3 regions of the Salinivibrio sp. VGrn1 genome follow, and region 2 is predicted to be linked to each of the others. Evidence: riboswitches for the same ligand, from Rfam matches in the RefSeq annotation. Region 2 holds a riboswitch; each other region holds the start of a gene.
The links. Region 2 has a riboswitch for thiamine pyrophosphate ahead of thiD (bifunctional hydroxymethylpyrimidine kinase/phosphomethylpyrimidine kinase). Riboswitches for the same ligand answer to the same signal wherever they lie in the genome.
Positions count from the first base shown of each region.

Region 1: another riboswitch for thiamine pyrophosphate. It lies ahead of thiC (phosphomethylpyrimidine synthase ThiC); the one in region 2 lies ahead of thiD (bifunctional hydroxymethylpyrimidine kinase/phosphomethylpyrimidine kinase).
Region 3: another riboswitch for thiamine pyrophosphate. It lies ahead of thiB (thiamine ABC transporter substrate binding subunit); the one in region 2 lies ahead of thiD (bifunctional hydroxymethylpyrimidine kinase/phosphomethylpyrimidine kinase).

Region 1 covers NZ_SATA01000005.1:216-6,414, reverse strand. Annotated here, with positions in the region: gene thiH (2-iminoacetate synthase ThiH) at 1-611, opposite strand, end outside; gene EHW56_RS08920 (thiazole synthase) at 611-1,384, opposite strand; gene thiS (sulfur carrier protein ThiS) at 1,387-1,584, opposite strand; gene EHW56_RS08910 (HesA/MoeB/ThiF family protein) at 1,568-2,335, opposite strand; gene thiE (thiamine phosphate synthase) at 2,319-2,987, opposite strand; gene thiC (phosphomethylpyrimidine synthase ThiC) at 2,984-4,960, opposite strand; TPP riboswitch at 5,054-5,153, opposite strand; gene crcB (fluoride efflux transporter CrcB) at 5,210-5,590, opposite strand; tRNA gene EHW56_RS08890 (tRNA-Trp) at 6,044-6,120, opposite strand.
Region 2 covers NZ_SATA01000002.1:440,490-446,688, forward strand. Annotated here, with positions in the region: gene EHW56_RS05000 (potassium channel family protein) at 1-858, shown strand, start outside; gene thiD (bifunctional hydroxymethylpyrimidine kinase/phosphomethylpyrimidine kinase) at 974-1,828, opposite strand; TPP riboswitch at 1,890-1,990, opposite strand; gene EHW56_RS05010 (bifunctional diguanylate cyclase/phosphodiesterase) at 2,045-3,802, opposite strand; gene EHW56_RS05015 (PAS domain S-box protein) at 3,799-5,688, opposite strand; gene EHW56_RS05020 (DUF3081 domain-containing protein) at 5,765-6,028, opposite strand; gene EHW56_RS05025 (HAD-IA family hydrolase) at 6,047-6,199, opposite strand, start outside.
Region 3 covers NZ_SATA01000006.1:120,063-126,261, forward strand. Annotated here, with positions in the region: gene thiB (thiamine ABC transporter substrate binding subunit) at 1-963, opposite strand, end outside; TPP riboswitch at 1,007-1,108, opposite strand; gene EHW56_RS10825 (DUF547 domain-containing protein) at 1,147-1,938, opposite strand; gene leuD (3-isopropylmalate dehydratase small subunit) at 2,081-2,683, opposite strand; gene leuC (3-isopropylmalate dehydratase large subunit) at 2,693-4,114, opposite strand; gene leuB (3-isopropylmalate dehydrogenase) at 4,136-5,230, opposite strand; gene leuA (2-isopropylmalate synthase) at 5,233-6,199, opposite strand, start outside.

The DNA.
Region 1 (6,199 bases), on a different contig from region 2:
CGGTAGTGAAAGTCGGTTTTATTCCCGCGCTTGTGGTGTTCCCCATAGGTTGGAGCGTGGTAGGTTTCTTGGTACACCATCACCGCATCCACACCTTGTGCCACCAAGGCGCGATACGCCTCGGTATCTAGCGGCTGCACCTCCATCGCCACATGATGAAAGTATTGCTTCACCACCGGTAAGGCGCGGAGAAAATACTCGAGCCCTACCTTGGTTTCATGCTCACCGGTCACCAAGAGCACACTGTCAAAGCCCATTTTTTTGATCGCTTCACACTCGGCGGCGATCTCGGCTTCATCCAGCGTGCGCCGTTTGATTCGGTTTTCCATCGAAAAACCGCAATAAGTACACACGTTGGCGCACAAATTGGAGAGATACAGCGGAATGTAAAACCCCATGGTGTAGCCAAACCGCTGCCGCGTCAGCGCCGCAGATTGCTGAGCCATGACCTCGAGATATCCTTCAGCGGCAGGGCTGATCAGGGCGGCGAAGTCGTCCAAATTACGCGATGACTTGGCCAACGCCCGCTCAACATCTTGACGCGTTTTGCTGTAAATCGAAAGCCGATGATGATCCCAATCGAGTGCCGCCCACCGCTCAGAAAAACTCATCACGCCTCCTTAGCGTCAAGAAACGCGGTTAAGGGGCTAGAAGCGTGGGCGTGATTTTGTGTGCCCGCCAGCCCAGCGCGATACGCACATCGTCCGGCTTCAACCGCTTGTTTGAACGCCGCGCCCATGGCAATCGGATCGCCAGCGGTGGCAATCGCGGTGTTCACCAAGACGGCATCAGCGCCGCGCTCCATCGCTAACGCCGCATCTGACGGTGCGCCAATGCCAGCATCAATGATCACCGGCACACGGGCTTGCTCGATAATGATGTCGAGAAACGCCATTGAGGCCAGTCCTTGGTTGGAGCCAATCGGTGACCCAAGAGGCATCACCGCCGCGCACCCCACCTCTTCCAAACGCTTACACAGCACAGGGTCAGCATGGCAATACGGCAGCACCGCAAACCCCTCATCCACAAGGGTTTTCGCCGCTTGAAGGGTTTCAATCGGGTCAGGCATCAAATATTTGGAGTCGGGGTGAATTTCCAACTTCACCCAGTGCGTTCCCAATGCTTCTCGAGCAAGACGCGCGGCAAAGACCGCTTCTTGCGCATTCTTCGCCCCCGAGGTATTGGGCAGCAGGTGCACACCGAGCTCGCGCAGCGGGGTTAAAATATCATCTTGTATGGCATGGACATCGACTCGCTTTAGCGCCATGGTGACCAGTTCAGTACCACTGGCCGCCAGTGACTCGGCCATGGTCTTGCGACTAGCAAACTTGCCGGTGCCGGTTAACAGTCGAGATGAAAACGTCGTATCCGCAATGGTTAACATGATTATCCTCCGGCAATCGCTTGAAAGACCGCCAAGCTATCGCCAGCGGTAAGTGACGTGGATGACCAAGCATCACGCGCAATAATGGTCTGATTTAGCGCCACTGCGACCGACTCGGCTGGCACCTTCATCTCCTCAATCAATTGCGCGACGGTCGTGGCATTGACCTCTGTCGGCGTGTCATTAATGGTTAACTGCATCGCTTACCTCCCGCTTAGGCTGACAAACCGCACAATGCGGATCCACGGGCAGCGAAAAGTGCTGCCATGTCATGGTTTGTCCATCCAGTCGTGACAAGCGATTGGTCCCGACCGCCTGCCCTAATAACAGCTTTATTCCTTCCAGCGCTTGCGCGGTGGCCATCATGCCGACCACAGGTCCCATTACCCCGGATTCTGCACAGCGTGTGGGTTCAGAAAGCGTCACGTCTGCGAAGGCGCACGCATAACATGCGCTATGCGGTTGATAAACCAATAACTGGCCTTGCCAACCGATCGCCGCTGCGCTCACCAACGGCGTACCAGCCTCTACACAGGCTTGATTGACTGCATGGCGAGTGGCGAGATTATCACTGCAATCAAGGACCACATCCGCCATCGCTACTTCGAGCGCCAGACGCTCACCTTCTAGATAGGCATTGATGGCTCGGCACTGGCAATGTGGATTCAGCGCGACCAAGTTAGCGGCTAGCGACGCGGCTTTATCGGTGCCGATTTGCGCCTCCCGATACGCCACCTGACGCGCCAAGTTAGATAGCTCAATGTGGTCCGAGTCAGCAATCGCTAACTGACCCACGCCAGCGCCTGCAAGATAGAGGCCCGCGGTGGTTCCAAGCCCACCGGCACCGACCATTAACACACGCGCCTTGCTAAGTGCCTGCTGCCCGCACTCTCCAACTTCTGGCAGCATGATTTGCCGGCTATAACGCAGGTATTCACTGTCCGATAGCATCACGCCCTCCTTGTTGTCTGGATGGATTAAGACAGCGGTCAAATGCGTCAATGCGCGCCGCTAAATCAGGCGCTTGCGTCACGGCACGGACCACCGCAATGGCGTCCACGCCAGTGCGCCAAACGTCAGGGGCTCGGTTGAGATCAATACCGCCAATCGCCACCGTCGGGAAGCGGCCATCCACAGTCGCCACCTGCTGCGCTAACGCAGAAATGCCTTGCGGCGGCTCGGCGAGCTGTTTGGTGGTAGTGGGAAAAATATGGCCGATGGCAAGATAACTGGGCGAGAGCGCAATCGCTGCAGCAAGTTGTTCGGGACTGCGTGTCGATACGCCAAGGCGCACGCCTTGTCGTGCGAGCCGGTCAAGATCCGCCTCTTGTATGTCTTGCTGGCCCAGATGAACGCCATAGGCGCCAGCTTCAAGCGCAAGCTGCCAGTGATCGTTGATAAACACCTGGGCATAGTGCGCGCGGCCCAACGCCACCGCACGCTGTACCCAGTCTGCCAATTGGGGATGTCCCGGCTGCTTCACACGCAGTTGCACGGTTTTCACCCCCAAGCAAAGCAAGCGTTCGAGCAAGTCCACATCGTCTACCACCGGATATAATGGGCCTATACCTTCAGACATAGATGCAAACGGGGTCAGGCTCATGACTCCACCTTATCGCTGTCCGCTACCTCAGCGCCTTGTTGTGACGAATGATGGGATTTTTGCAGGTAGAGCTCACTGCCCTTTGCTCGAAACTCTTGCGATTTTTGCTGCATGCCTGCTAACGGGTCTTCCAGCATGGTGACATCAATCGCTTCGCCCGCAGCGGCATAGCCATTTTCTTTGGCATAATCGCGGACTTCTTGGCTGATCTTCATAGAGCAGAATTTTGGCCCACACATGGAGCAAAAATGCGCGACCTTGCCCGACTCTTGAGGCAGTGTTTCATCGTGATAAGCACGCGCCGTCACTGGATCTAATGCAAGGTTAAACTGATCTTCCCAGCGAAATTCAAAGCGCGCTTTGGAAATGGCGTTATCTCGCACCTGCGCGCCCGGATGTCCTTTGGCTAAGTCGGCGGCGTGCGCACACAACTTGTAAGTGATAAGCCCAGTTTTAACATCCTCTTTATTGGGCAGACCCAGATGTTCTTTGGGCGTGACATAGCAAAGCATCGCACACCCAAACCAGCCAATCATCGCCGCACCAATCCCGGAGGTGATGTGGTCGTAACCAGGCGCAATATCGGTAGTCAGCGGGCCTAAAGTATAAAAGGGCGCTTCGTGGCAATGGGTGAGCTGCTCGTCCATATTCTCTTTGATCATGTGCATGGGCACATGGCCGGGGCCTTCAATCATCACCTGCACATCGTATTCCCATGCCACCTTGGTTAGCTCGCCCAGGGTACGTAACTCACTGAACTGGGCTTCGTCGTTCGCGTCAGCTACTGAGCCGGGACGTAACCCATCGCCTAATGACAGCGATACATCATAGGCAGCACAAATCTCGCAGATTTCACGAAAATGGGTATAGAGGAAGCTTTCTTGATGATGCGCCAAGCACCATTTGGCGATAATCGACCCACCACGCGAGACAATCCCAGTCACGCGATTGGCAGTCATGGGCACATAGTGCAAACGCACCCCAGCGTGAATGGTAAAGTAGTCGACCCCTTGCTCGGCTTGCTCTATCAAGGTATCGCGCATCACTTCCCAAGTCAGGTCTTCGGCAATGCCATTCACTTTCTCAAGCGCCTGATACATAGGCACGGTGCCAATCGGGACTGGGCTATTACGTAAAATCCACTCGCGGGTTTCGTGGATATTGCGTCCGGTCGATAAATCCATCACCGTATCCGCGCCCCAACGGGTCGCCCACACCAACTTTTCGGTTTCTTCTTCAATGGAGGAGCTCACCGCCGAGTTACCAATATTGGCATTCACTTTCACCAGAAAGTTACGCCCAATAATCATCGGCTCCGCTTCTGGGTGGTTAATGTTGGCCGGAATAATCGCACGCCCTTCAGCAACTTCTTGGCGCACAAATTCGGGAGTGATGTTTGAGGGTAAATGCGCGCCAAAGCTTTCTCCTGGGTGCTGGCGGTTTAGCTGCTCTTCACGATACTGCTGACGTCCCATATTTTCCCGGATAGCGATAAATTCCATCTCTGGGGTGATAATGCCTTGGCGTGCGTAGTGAAGTTGGGTCACACATTGGTTAGGTTTTGCCCGACGGATAGACGGTAAGGCACTAAAGCGAAGATCATCTAAGGTTTCATCACTAAGGCGGGTCTGCGCATAGTCTGAGCTCACTGCATCAAGAAACTCTGTATCGGCACGCTCATCAATCCAGGCTTTGCGCACTGGCGCTAAGCCTTGGTAAATATCGATAGCACTCTGTGGGTCAGTATAAGGCCCTGATGTGTCATAAACCCGAATGGATTCATTGGCTTCGTACTGCGGATTATCTTTACTGCCACCCACAAAGGTCGGAGACAAATGGATTTCTCGCATCCCTACGCGAATATCGGGTCGCGATCCCTCGACATAGACTTTTTCCGAGTTGGGGTAGGTTTGCGCAGAGAGGGAATCGATAAAAGATTTGGCCTCAAGACGGGCCTGTTTACGGGTCGACATAGCATTACTCCGGTGTTCATTATGGGAATTAATGCTTGCCGGAAAACGCTGAATTGAGATGTGAGCAAACTGGCAGACGCGTACGGTCTGTGATCTGATGCATCTCTTGTTCCCTTCGCTGGTACTAACCAGATCAGGTTCAACGGATCCCACTTAACGTGGTCTCAGCCAATTGGCACTCCGACAAGTTCAACGCCAGTATAAGAAATCACCGCCGCAACAACAAGCGACGTAATGGCATGTTTTTACCTACCCAGTAATGCGTCCTAGCAACCAAGCCCCCATCGCGGCCGCTCCTAAGCACAACGCAAGGTTGAGACCCACGTTTAACAAGGCTTTCACCGTCTCACCATGTTGAAAAAGAAGCAAGGTATCCACTGAAAAGGTCGAGAAGGTGGTGAACGCGCCCAAAAAGCCAATCGCAATCAGTTGACGCCAAGGCACTGGGGCAATCAGTTCTTGGCTCATCGCCGCTAAAAAGACACCCATCGCTAATGATCCCAGCACATTAACCATTAGGGTGCCGTAGGGAAATCCTCGACCAAACACCGCGACGCTCCACTCTGAAACTAAAAAACGCGAAGACGCCCCTAATGCGCCACCAAGTCCTACCCACAATATGCTTACCACAGGGTGCTCCTTTCGATTGGTAAAAAGTCATCATACCGCGACATGTGAACAAGAAACAGGAGGAAGAAAAAGGGAAGAGGGTTAGGGGTGCTAGAAGCATAATGAGTCACATACAAAAAAAGCACCGACAATGTCGATGCTTTGATGTTTGGCAGGGGTAGAGGGATTCGACCGGGCTGGCGACCCAGCCCCCAACACGCTTTTGTGTAGATTGCATGTTCACATCTACCCTTAATCGGCTTACGAGAAGCTTGATGATTCACATACAAAAAAAGCACCGACGATGCCGATGCTTTGGTATTTGGCAGGGGTAGAGGGATTCAACCGGGCTGGCGACCCAGTACCCAACACGCCTTTTGTAGTTTGCATGTTCACATCTACCCTTAATCGGATTACGAGAAGCTTGATGATTCACATACAAAAAAGCACCGACAATGTCGATGCTTTGGTATTTGGCAGGGGTAGAGGGATTCGAACCCCCAACACGCGGATTTGGAATCCGCTGCTCTGCCAATTGGAGCTATACCCCTGTATATAGGTGCCTATTGTAGCGATCCCGCGACAAATTACCACCACCAATTACTCTTCAGACGTTTAATCGCTTATTTA
Region 2 (6,199 bases):
TTGATGGTCACCGCGTCCACTGTCGGCTATGGCGATTATTCGCCCGCAACAGAAGCAGGACAGTGGATTACCGCCTTTTGGATTATTCCCGGTGGGCTAGGGCTGTTCGCCGTTGTGATTGGGCATGTGACCAGTGCGTTGGTCGATTATTGGCGACGTGGATTACAAGGAAAACGGAGTCTTACTGTGAAAAATCATATTCTGGTGTTGGGCTGGAATGGTCAACGCACCATTCAGCTCATTCGTCTACTACAAAGCGGTGTGCATGGCGATCGTCCGATTGTGCTTTGCGTACGTCCCGAAATGGAAAATCCGCTCCCCGGCGAGGTGGAATTTGTACGCGTCACCAGCTTTACCGATGCAGAGGGGATTGCGCGTGCGGGGATTGATAGTGCTTCGAGCATTATTATCGACAACCCAGAAGACGATATCACCCTATCAGCGGCCCTGTTCTGCGCGCATAAAAATCCGTCAGCGCATCTGCTCGCCTACTTTCAAGACGACGCGCTGAGCCAAATACTCAAACAACACTATCCACACGCAGAATGTGTACCGTCTGTTTCCGTAGAAATGCTGGCGAAAGCCGCTGTTGATCCGGGTTCCAGCCAGTTGCATCACGAGTTGTTGAGTACCGCACAAGGGATGACACAGTATTGTGCGCGCTACCCGACTAACGCGAGCACGACGGATGTGGGTACCTTGTTCAATCAGTTAAAGCATGAATACGATACAACCTTAATTGGTATCGACAAAGGTGAGGGCATTACCCTTAACCCCAGCTTGCAAACCGAAGTCGCCCCCGGCGATCGCCTTTTCTATATTGCCGCTGAACGTTTACCGCATTGGTCGGCGGCGTGATTCGGGCACCATTTATCACACGCGACACTGGCTATTAACCCTTCCGGAGCAGTCCGCCGCCGCCAAGACGGAGGCGGCGGACTGGCTTTACGTGCCCTATTCGCGAAAAAACGGTCTATTCGACCACCGAGGTTTCTTGTGCATCAGAATGACACGCTTCGACTGGGTAGGCGTAAAAATGATGCACAGGCCCCGCGCCTCTTCCCACCTTTAACTGCTGACTATGCGCTAAAGCCTCTGTCAAATACTGCTTAGCCGCCCGCCCGGCTTCAACGGGCGTCATTCCCTGCGCGTAATAAGAGGCCATCGCCGCAGACAGTGAACAGCCTGTGCCGTGTGTATTAACGGTTTCAACCCGACGGGCGCTCAGGGTTTGACAGGTATCTTGGCTAATCCACACATCCACGCTTTCAGGGGCGTGATGTAAATGCCCGCCTTTGAGCATCACATACGGGCACCCGAGCCGACGTAGGGCTGGAACTAACGCATGCATTTGCTCAATGGAGGTGGGAACAGGCTGACCGGTTAATCGCGCCGCCTCAGGCAGGTTGGGGGTGAGCACGGTTGCTCGCGGGATCAGCGCTTCAATCAGCGCTGTCATGGCGTGTTCATCCAACAAAGGATCGCCGCTGGTGGCTACCATCACGGGATCTAAAATCACCGGTAAGTGAGGCGATCGCGCCAGCACGGCGGCCACTTCGCGAATAACCGCTTGGTTGGCGAGCATACCAATTTTCACTGCACGCACCGGCATATCGTACAAGACGGCCTCTAACTGGGCACGGACAAAACCAGGATCAACCGCCGAGACGGCCTCAACGCCACAGGTGTTTTGCGCGGTTAACGCGGTGATCACCGAGCACGCATAACCGCCGGTGGCTGAAATCGCTTTGATATCGGCTTGAATGCCAGCACCGCCACCGCTGTCTGAGCCGGCGATGGTAAGAATAACAGGTGGAGATAGGTTCATAATGGCCCCTTAATCATCAGGGGCGGAAGGAGACAAAGCGAGCCAGAATGCGCCACTTCGTGTGCTGAACGTGTCAGTTCCCTCCGCCAGTGCTAACTGGATCAGGTTCTACGGGTCCTGCTTTCGCAGTCTCAGCAATCACTTGCTCCCCGACTAACACGGTCAGAATATAAACCTTAATGATAAAGCGCAAGTCTGATGTTTCTGATGGCGCGTTTACACATTCTCGTAATGGTTAATGGTCGTATTGCCTTGTTGGGCGGTTTTAAGCAGTTGTTCGAATCCATCTTGGATAAGCGGCCGCGCATATAAAAACCCCTGCACTTGGTCGCAGCCAATTGTCTGTAGCACCTGCTGCTGGCTGACTTCTTCCACCCCTTCGGCAACCACGCCATGACCAAAGCCATGGGCTAACTCAATCACGCTACCCACCAAGTGTTTGTCACTGGCGTTGGTGGCCAAATCTTGAATAAAACTGCGGTCGAGTTTAACCCAGTCTACTGGCAGTTGCTTAAGGTAACTTAACGAGCTGTAACCGGTGCCAAAGTCATCCAACGCGATATGCATCCCGGCATCCCGCAGCTGTTGTAGCTCGCGCAATGCCACCGAGATTTGCTGAATCAGTGCCGATTCCGTGACTTCCAATTGAATAATCGCCGGCGGCGTGTTTGTCGCATGGCAGCGAGCCAGCACACTCTCGGCAAAACCATGCCGGAGTTGCTGGGCAGAGACATTGATTGACAGATGAAAGTGCTCATCAGTCAGGCCCTGTACGCGCCATTGCGCCACCGCCTCCAGTGCCATCGCCAGTACTTTATCGCCAAGTTGCATCATATCGGCGCTGCGCTCGGCAATGGGAATAAATTCGGCGGGACTTATCGCCCCTAGGGCTGGATGCTGCCAACGCAGTAGTGCTTCTGCGCCCACCAGCAGGCCCCCATCAAGCCGCCATTTAGGTTGATAGACCAAGGAGAGATGATTGCTTTGCAAGGCCGGGCCTAGCTCAGTACGGATCAAGTGCTCTCGCTGCGCTTTACTGTCTAGCTCGGGCTGATACTCACCGACAGCCTGATCATCGGTCGGAATAGCCAGGATCGCTTGGCGAAACAACTGCGGCACATCGGCGCTTTCCGAGTCAGCACGGCTGATCCCTATATGGCAATGCAAGAACATCAGTCGCCCTTCGAGGGTATGATGACCACTGATGAGTCGGTGAATCCTCGCTGCTTTTTTCACCGCCTCTTCTCCGTCTCCCTCTATCAGCATCACCAGTCTCGAGCTGTCCCAAACCCCCACTCGATGCGAGCGCGCCACCGCACTGTTCGCCAGCAGCTCAGCAATGTGCTTATACAGGGCTTCGGTCATTAAATGCCCTTGATGCTGCGTCACCGCTTCCATCCCATCAAGCGCAATCATCAACACCGTCACCGACCCTCGCATCAATTGTCGCTCCGCTGCATCCAATAAGGCTCGGCGATTGGGGAGACCTGTCAATGGGTGGGTAAGAGAAAGGGCGCGTAAAGTGGCGGTTTGTTTGTTCACCAACATTTGCAAACGCGCAGCTTGGTCACGCTCTTTCAATGTTTTAAGCTGTAACTGCAGTAGGTTGTGAATACGCTGAAGCACTTCGTCATAATCAAACGGCTTGCTGATATAATCTATCGCCCCTCGGCATAGCGCTTGATTACGTAACCCCACATCATTATCCGCAGTGAGCACCATGACGGGTGGACAATGGTCCCCCAATGCTTGGTTCAGATCATCCAGCACCATGAGTCCCGAGCGCCGTGGCATGCGCATATCAAGCAAGATAAGATCGGGCACCGGCGACAAGTGGTCGTGCACAGCACAGGGGTCCGTTAGCCCAATCAGATGCACGTACCCCGCTTGGTCAAGCATCGCGGTGAGTAAGTCAATGTTTTCCGCGCGATCGTCAATGATCAAAATGGTCGCTTGTGATGGTGACTTTATCATTCCCTGTCCTCTAATAACGATTGAATAGCCGCGGCGAGCGCAGTTGACGATACGGGCTGCTGTAGTCGTATGTGTGGTGTGGCGGCGCTGCAATGGGCTTGCCCTTCCGCCCCAAGTATGATCAGCGGTTTATGCTCCATCAGGCACGTCCAATGTGCGGGCATTCGCGCTAAGTCATTACCATGGATGATAAAAAGTGATGGGGCGAGCCTATGTGTCATCGCTTCAGCCAACGAAAAATCGTGCGCATGGTGCAAGGTCAACAGCGGCCAGTCCTCAAAGCAATCAGAGACCAGCCGTTGCTGGTGACTGCCTTGGTCAATATAAAGCACACGGTGTGGCTGAGTGAGGCGTATATTCGCGTCAGAGGCTTCTGCAACCAGGGGCTCAGAGGAGTGTGGCTTCGCGCGATAAGGGAAGGTCACCGAGAAGGCACTGCCCTTGCCCTGTTGACTCGCAACCCTGATCTCACCTTGCATCTGAGTCACCAGTTGATAGGTGACGGCCAGCCCAACCCCCGCGCCTTCTATCAAAGAGTCTTCTGCCACTAAACGGTTAAAGGGCTCGAAAAGGCCGTCGAGCTGGTCGTCGGCAATACCAATGCCTGTATCATTCACCGTCATGGTCAGATTGCCGTGATGCGTGTGCGCATCCACCCAAACCCTGCCTTGTGGATGGTTATATTTCACTGCATTGCTGAGTAAGTTAATTAAGATTTGCTTAAACCGCGTTGGATCCACATAAAGCTCTCCCTCTTGCTCCGCAGGCAAACAATTTTGCAAGCTAACGTTCTGTCGCTCTGCCAGCGGCGATAAGGTTTGAATGGCATCATTGACCAATGCGCTAACAGGGTACCAGGTGAGATGAAGCACTGTTTGTCCGGCCTCTATTTTGGCCAGATCGAGCACGTCATTGATCAGTGCCAGCAAATGTCGCCCACTTTGGTGGATATGATCAACGTACTGGCGCTGATCATCGGCCAGCATCTGAGTGGGAGATTTGAGTAGTAGTTGCGCGTACCCCAGCACACTATTTAAAGGCGTACGTAGCTCGTGACTCATAGCGGATAGGAAGTCACTTTTTGCTTGGTTGGCGCGCTCGGCCTCTTGCATCGCTTGTAATAGCGGTGTGGCATCATACGCCACCGTTACAATCGCGTAAGGCTCTCCGGCAAGATGGTGGATCAGTGTTTTCGCCAACTTAAACGTCCGGCCGTCACGCAAGGTCACATCAATATGTACAGGCTCACCGTCGACCGTTAATTGGTGATCGAGTGCATTGAGGGTATCGCGCATGCCGTCAGGGAGCGCGCGACCAAATGCGTCAGCCAGTTGGCTCACATGATCCGCTCCCACCGCTTGTAAACAGGCTCGGTTTGCCAACGCATATTGGCCACCTAATTCTCTAACAAATACCGGATTACCGATGGCATCGATGATGGTTTTTAGCCGATTTCGCTCGTGCTGAACAGTGGCTTGGGCATGCGTGAGTGCGCTTAAATCCGACATAATGCCGATAAACTCTCGTCGTTCATCGATCCACACTTCGCTCACCGCCAAATGGATTGGGATCAGGCGCCCATCACGGTGCCGCGCGTTCACGCGCCGCCCTGTGCCAATAACATTGGGCTGACCGGTTGCAAGGTAGTTTTCTACGTATTGGCCGTGCTTGCCTCGATGCTCGGGAGGCATTAAACACGCCACATCCTGGCCGATAAGCTGCTGTTGCTCGTAGCCAAGTAGCGTGTGCGTGAAAGGGTTAGCATCAAGGATAATACCTTGGTCATCAATGACTAAAATGGCGGCGGCCGCACTGTCAACCAGCGCTTTGTAGTGAGCCTGCGAGCCGCCCGTGCGCCACCCATCCATGGTAGATTGATCCGTCATCGTGTTCCCGCCTCTAACAAAAACGCCCCAGCTATATTGGGGCGTCTACCACGGACCTAACGAGTTGATATCGTAGTCATTTTTTGTAGTTTTTGACCAAAGCGTCCACCTTTTTCAGGAACTGCTCTTTTAGGTTTTCGTGCTCATAGTCGAGATCATAGGTATTGTGGAACCCCACACGTAACTGTACGCCATTGCCCGCTAAATAAATGGTATAGCCGTCATAATCTGAGAAAGCGTCGATGCCATCTAGGCGGTGTCCATCTTCAATTTCTTCACCATACTCTGTCACTATCTCAAAGGCGCGTAGTAGGTGGGTAGGATTGAGTTCGTTTTTCACGCTTCCCTCCTGGCAGTGTTAGCGAAACTGTGCCCCACCTCCCGGCCGTGATCCACGACCATAAAGTGGGCCGGCCAATACCGGTGGCGTGGTCAACACATGCCCTGACACCTTAATCCGGTTTGGCTTAGAAATAATATTGGGCAAGGTTGCCAATGTATCAAGGGTGGT
Region 3 (6,199 bases), on a different contig from region 2:
CCATTGCTGGCGATTGCCCATCACTTCATCAGGCTGATACAGCAAGCTCTCTTGCGGTTTGTCCAAGGTGTAGAAGACATCAGGCAAGTTGACATCGGTGACCGGATACATCCACTGAGTGGTTGGGATCACCGACTGTGCCGCATCACTGAGCATAAATTGTAAAAACGCATCCGCACGTTCCGGCTGATCGGTATAGGCTGATTTAGCGGCGACTTCGATTTGCATATAGTGCCCCTCTTCAAACATAGCGGCGGCAAAGCGATCGTCTTCATCGGCCACTAAGTGGTAAGCCGGCGAGGTGGTGTAAGAGAGCACCATGTCCGCTTCTTTATTGAGGAACATGTTGTAAGCTTCGGTCCAGCCTTTGGTCACAGTGATCGTGTTATCGGCAAGATCGCGCCATGCTTGTTGATTATTATCGCCGTACACTTTTTGGATCCAAAGCATTAGCCCCTGGCCGACCGTTGATACGCGCGGATCTTGGTAAATCACACTGATGTCATCGCGCTCCTCAATCAAGGCTTTGAGGCTTTTGGGTGGGTCGAGCAAACGAGTAGTGTCATACACAAAGGCAAAATAGCCGTAATCGTAAGGGATAAAGTATTTGTTATCCCACCCGCCAGGCACTTGCAGGCGCTCGGTATTGACCGCGTGCTCGGCAACAATCCCACTGCGCTCGGCTTCTTTCATTAAGTTGGTATCCATACCGAGTACGATATCGGCTTGGGTGGTTTCTCCTTCAATGCGCAGGCGATTAAGTAAGGCGGCCCCATCGTCGAGAGACACAAACTCAAGTTGGCAATCGCATTGCTGTTCAAATTTCGCTTTAATTTTAGGCCCCGGCCCCCATTCAGCAATAAAGGAGTCATAGGTATAGACAGTAAGCGGGTCCGCGGCGCGGGCGCCGAGTGATAATAGCGATAAAGAAACCAGAGTGAGAACAGAGGTAAAAACTTTCACAGCACGCTCCTAAGTTGGGCGTGGGTGTTGAGGCAAGTTGATGGCAACATCAAGTCTCAATCCCTACGCCAGTGTTAGCTGGATCAGGTTCGATGGGTCTAGCGCAGTGCGCAATCTCAGCCGTGAGGCTCCCCAATGAGTACGGTGGTATTGTACTGATTGGCTTAGGGTTAACCAAGCCTTTTAGTTGCCGAGTTGGTTAAGGTCCCAGTTGTAGTCGTATTCCAATGTTGCCTCTTGTGGCAATGGAATATCGCGATACTGGTTTATGTGAGCGATCACGCCCTGCTTATCGCCACCAAAGTCAGCTTCAAACCATTCATAAATTGAGGAAAGTTGCCATTTTTCCCCTTGCTGACTCACGCCTTTATCACTGTTAATGAAGGTATAGGCGGCGTGCTCGAGCTGTGCATCAAGTGCACTTGCTTGAAAGGCTTGTGGCTGAAGATTAGGGCAGCCAAGGCTGGCACAGTTGACCGCATAGTGGGTACGCGGGTCCTGCCAAAGCGGGCGTAAAATCCGGTGTTCGATATCGTTTAAAGTGAGCGGCTCGCCAGCGACGGTAACCACTTCATCATCCCAAGGGCCAAAGCTAAATAGCCCACCGAGTTTGGTGATGGAACGGACCGGGTACTCGGCGATAATCAGTTTTACCGTGACCGCATTATAGAGGTTAACCCAATACGCGTATTGCTCGTCTTTGGTCAGGGTACGTGGGTCGCGCGCGGTGAGCATACCAATGTAATGGTCGAGGGTTGCTTTGTCGTTATCCGTGACGGCGGCATAGTTAAATAAGGTGTGCTGCCCCTGAGATTGCAAATACTTATCGAGTAACACTTGCCAGCTGTGATGGGTAAACGTGGCTTGGCTGTCAGGGTTATGGGCATCCCACATTGCCCAGTAATCCGCTTTGGGCGCGGCTTGGCTGATGAGCGGAAACACTAACCAGAGCAGAATTATCAAATGTTTTTGCATTGCCAGTCCTTAATGCGATCAAACCTTCTTTGAGACTAGACCAAGCGAGTCAGCGGTTGTTTTCATTGAGGATGGAAAAAATGGGTTGAAGCGCCAATAAGTACGGGTAATACCGCGCTTATTGGCGTTCTTGGAGGGCGTATTACACCAAAAAGTCTGGTATTTGTTTTTCAAAGCGTGAGATATCGGCTTCGTGCTGCAACGTCAGACCGATGCTATCTAACCCTTCCAACAGGCAATGACGGCGAAAATCATCCATCTGGAAGGCAAAGCAGTGTTCACCGGCTCGAATGGTTTGGGCGGGCAAATCCAGGGTTACCGTCGCGCCTTCATTTTCGGCTACATACGCAAATAAAGCATCGATTTGGGCTTCTTCAAGGGTCACCGGCACCATTTGGTTATTGATGCAGTTGCCATAGAAAATATCGGCAAAACTGGGGGCGATAATCACTTTAAACCCGTAATCATCCAGCGCCCAAGGCGCATGCTCGCGGGATGAGCCACAGCCAAAATTCTCGCGGGTGAGCAAGACGCTCGCGCCTTGGTAACGTGCTTGGTTAAGCACGAACTCGGGGTTCGGTTGCTGGCCCGCATCGTCTAAAAAGCGCCAATCGTGAAACAGGTGCTGCCCAAAGCCGGTGCGGGTGACTTTTTGCAAAAACTGCTTAGGAATGATCGCATCGGTATCGACGTTTGCCGCATCCAACGGGGCAACAATGCCGGTATGAGTGTGTATGCCTGACATAAGGCCTCCTTATATTTGGTTAACGTCGATAAAATGGCCCGCAATCGCCGCCGCTGCGGCCATGGCTGGGCTGACCAAGTGGGTGCGGCCTTCACGGCCTTGACGCCCTTCAAAGTTGCGGTTACTGGTGGAGGCGCAGCGCTCTTTGGGGCCTAAGCGATCATTATTCATCGCCAAACACATCGAACAGCCGGGTAAACGCCATTCAAAGCCAGCGTCACGGAAAATGACATCCAGCCCTTCTTGCTCCGCCTGTGCCCGCACTTGCTCGGAGCCCGGCACTACCATGGCATGTACACCCTCTGCCACGCGTCGTCCTTTGGCGACCGCGGCGGCTGCGCGCATGTCTTCAATCCGTGAGTTGGTGCAAGAGCCAATAAAGACTTTATCGATACGGATTTGGTTGATGGCTTGGCCGGGTGTCAGCCCCATATATTTTAATGCGCGTTCTGCCGAGTGACGTTCAATCGGATCGTTCATTGTCTCTGGAGCAGGCACGGTATCATGCACACTGACCACTTGGCCGGGGTTGGTGCCCCAGGTCACTTGATGGTGAATTTGACTGCCATCGAGGGTGACCACGCGATCAAACTGCGCATCGGCGTCCGAATGCAAGGTTTGCCAATAGGCGATTGCCTGCTGCCATTGCTCGCCTTTCGGGGCAAATTTCTTGTCTTTTAAATAGGCAAAGGTGGTGTCATCCGGGGCGATCAGGCCAGCTTTGGCGCCTAATTCGATTGCCATGTTGCACACCGTCATTCGCCCTTCCATCGACAAGTCGGTGATTGCGTCCCCGCAAAACTCCACCACATGCCCGGTGCCGCCGGCATGACCGACCTTGCCAATAATGGCTAGGACAATATCTTTGGCAGTGATCCCGGGGGCGGTTTTGCCCGTGACTTCAATTTTCATCGTGCGGGCGCGGGATTGCTTGAGCGTTTGGGTGGCCAGCACGTGCTCGACCTCAGAGGTACCAATGCCAAAGGCCAGTGCACCAAAAGCACCGTGGGTTGCGGTGTGAGAGTCACCACAGACGATGGTGGTGCCGGGCAGGGTAATACCAAGTTCGGGGCCCATCACATGCACAATGCCTTGGTAAGGGTGATTCAAGTCATACAGAGTGACACCGAACTCTTCGCAGTTTTTGGCCAGTGTTTCCATTTGGATACGCGCCATTTCCCCTGACGCGTTAATGTCTTTGGTTTCGGTGGAGACATTGTGATCCATGGTGGCGAAGGTTTTACTCACTTGGCGCACCGGACGCCCTTTTTCCCGCAGACCATCAAAGGCTTGTGGTGAGGTCACTTCGTGCACCAAATGGCGGTCGATATACAGCAGCGGCGCTTCGCCGGGCTGCTCGGTGACAATATGGGCTTGATGAATTTTTTCGTACAAGGTCTTGGCGCCTTGCTGGGTGTTTGCATTCGACATAGCTCGTATCCTTACGGGTAATTATTCTGCGCCTTGGCGGATATAGGCGGCGATACGATCGCCCATTTGTTCGGTACTGAGGGCAGGATGGTTGCCCGCCAGATCAGCGGTCAGCTCACCGGCCGCCAGTGCTTGGCTGACCGCATGCTCAATCGCACAGGCCGCGTCTTCTTCGCCTAACGAGTAGCGTAACATTAGCGCGGCGGAGAGAATTTGCGCCACTGGGTTGGCGATATTTTTACCCGCAATATCGGGGGCAGAGCCGCCGGCGGGTTCATACAAACCAAATTTACTCGCGTTCAAGCTCGCAGATGGCAGCATGCCCATTGAGCCGGTGATCATTGCGCACTCATCGGAGATGATGTCACCGAAAATATTCGAGCACAGCATCACATCAAATTGCGATGGGTCTTTAATCAGCTGCATGGTGGCGTTGTCGATATACATATGGCTCAAGTGGACATCCGGATAGTCCTTGGCCACCTCTTCCACCACTTCACGCCATAGCATTGAGCTTTGCAGTACATTGGCTTTATCGATTGAGCACACTTGCTTATTACGCAACTGAGCCGATTGGAAGGCAATGCGGGCGATACGCTCAATTTCATAGCGATGATAAACTTCCGTATCAAACGCTTTTTCCTCGCGGCCTTCACCTTCACGTCCTTTGGGCTCACCAAAGTAAATCCCACCGGTTAGCTCTCGCACCACCACGATGTTAAAGCCTTTGTCGGCAATGTCGGCGCGCAGCGGGCAAAAGCCTTCGAGACCAGTGTGGATTTGTGCCGGACGCAAGTTACAGAACAGCCCAAAGTGTTTGCGCAATGGCAGCAAGGCACCGCGTTCCGGTTGCTCGGTTGGCGGTAAATGCTCCCACTTTGGGCCGCCCACTGAACCAAATAAAATCGCATCGGCTTTTTCACACCCAGCCAAGGTTTGTGTGGGCAGCGGCGAGCCATGGGCATCAATCGCGGCACCGCCCACAGGATAGTGGTGACGTTCCAAAGTGAGTGAGAATCGCTCGCTAACCGCATCAAGCACCTTCTCGGCTTGCGTCATGACTTCGGGGCCGATACCGTCACCGGGTAAAATAGCAATCTGATGTGCGCTGGCCATGGTTATACTGTCTCCTGTTTTAAGTGGGATTGTTCCTTAATCTGGGCGATTTTGTCGGCGCGATAAATGGCATTGATCACATGCAGTAGCGCTTCACCTGAGGCTTCGATAATGTCGGTCGACACCCCGGTGCCGTGATATTTACGGCCCTTGTAGTTAGCAATGATGTCGGCTTGGCCGAGACCATCTTCTCCTTCCCCTTTGGCGGTCAGATCGAATTTATCCAGTTCAATGTCATAGCCGGTGATCCGATAGATGCACTGATAAAGGGCATCGACGGGGCCGTTACCAATTGCCGCCTCGCGTTTCTCTTCGTCGCCACATTGCAACTTGATGCTGGTGGTCGCCATTAGGCTGCCCGATTGCACGCCTAAATAGTTCAGCTTGTAGAAGTCGTCCTCTTCTTTGAGGTTGTTGAAGAACATCAAGGCTTCTAAGTCGTAATCGAACACCTGACCTTTACGATCTGCCAGCTGCAAGAAAGATTGATACAAGGAGTCTAAATCGTAACCTTGTTGGTCGTAGCCAAGGTTATCCATGTGGCTTTTCACCGCGGCACGGCCGGAACGGCTGGTCAGATTAAGCGCCTTTTTGCCCAAACCAATCGACTCTGGGGTCATGATTTCGTAGGTGTTTTTGTTTTTCAGCATGCCATCTTGGTGGATGCCGGAGGAGTGGCTAAAGGCATTGGCTCCGACCACCGCTTTATTGGGTTGGATTGGCATGTTGCAAAGCTGACTAACTAACTTGCTGGTGCGGGCAATTTCGGTGTGGTTCAATCCTGTTTCTACGCCTAACAAGTCAGCGCGGGTTTTCAAGATCATCGCAATCTCTTCCAGCGCGCAGTTCCCCGCACGTTCACCGATGCCATTGATAGTACCTTCCACTTGGCGAGCGCCTGCTTGAACCGCGGCAATAGAGTTGGCGACCGACATCCCTAAGTCATCATGACAATGGACAGAGATCACG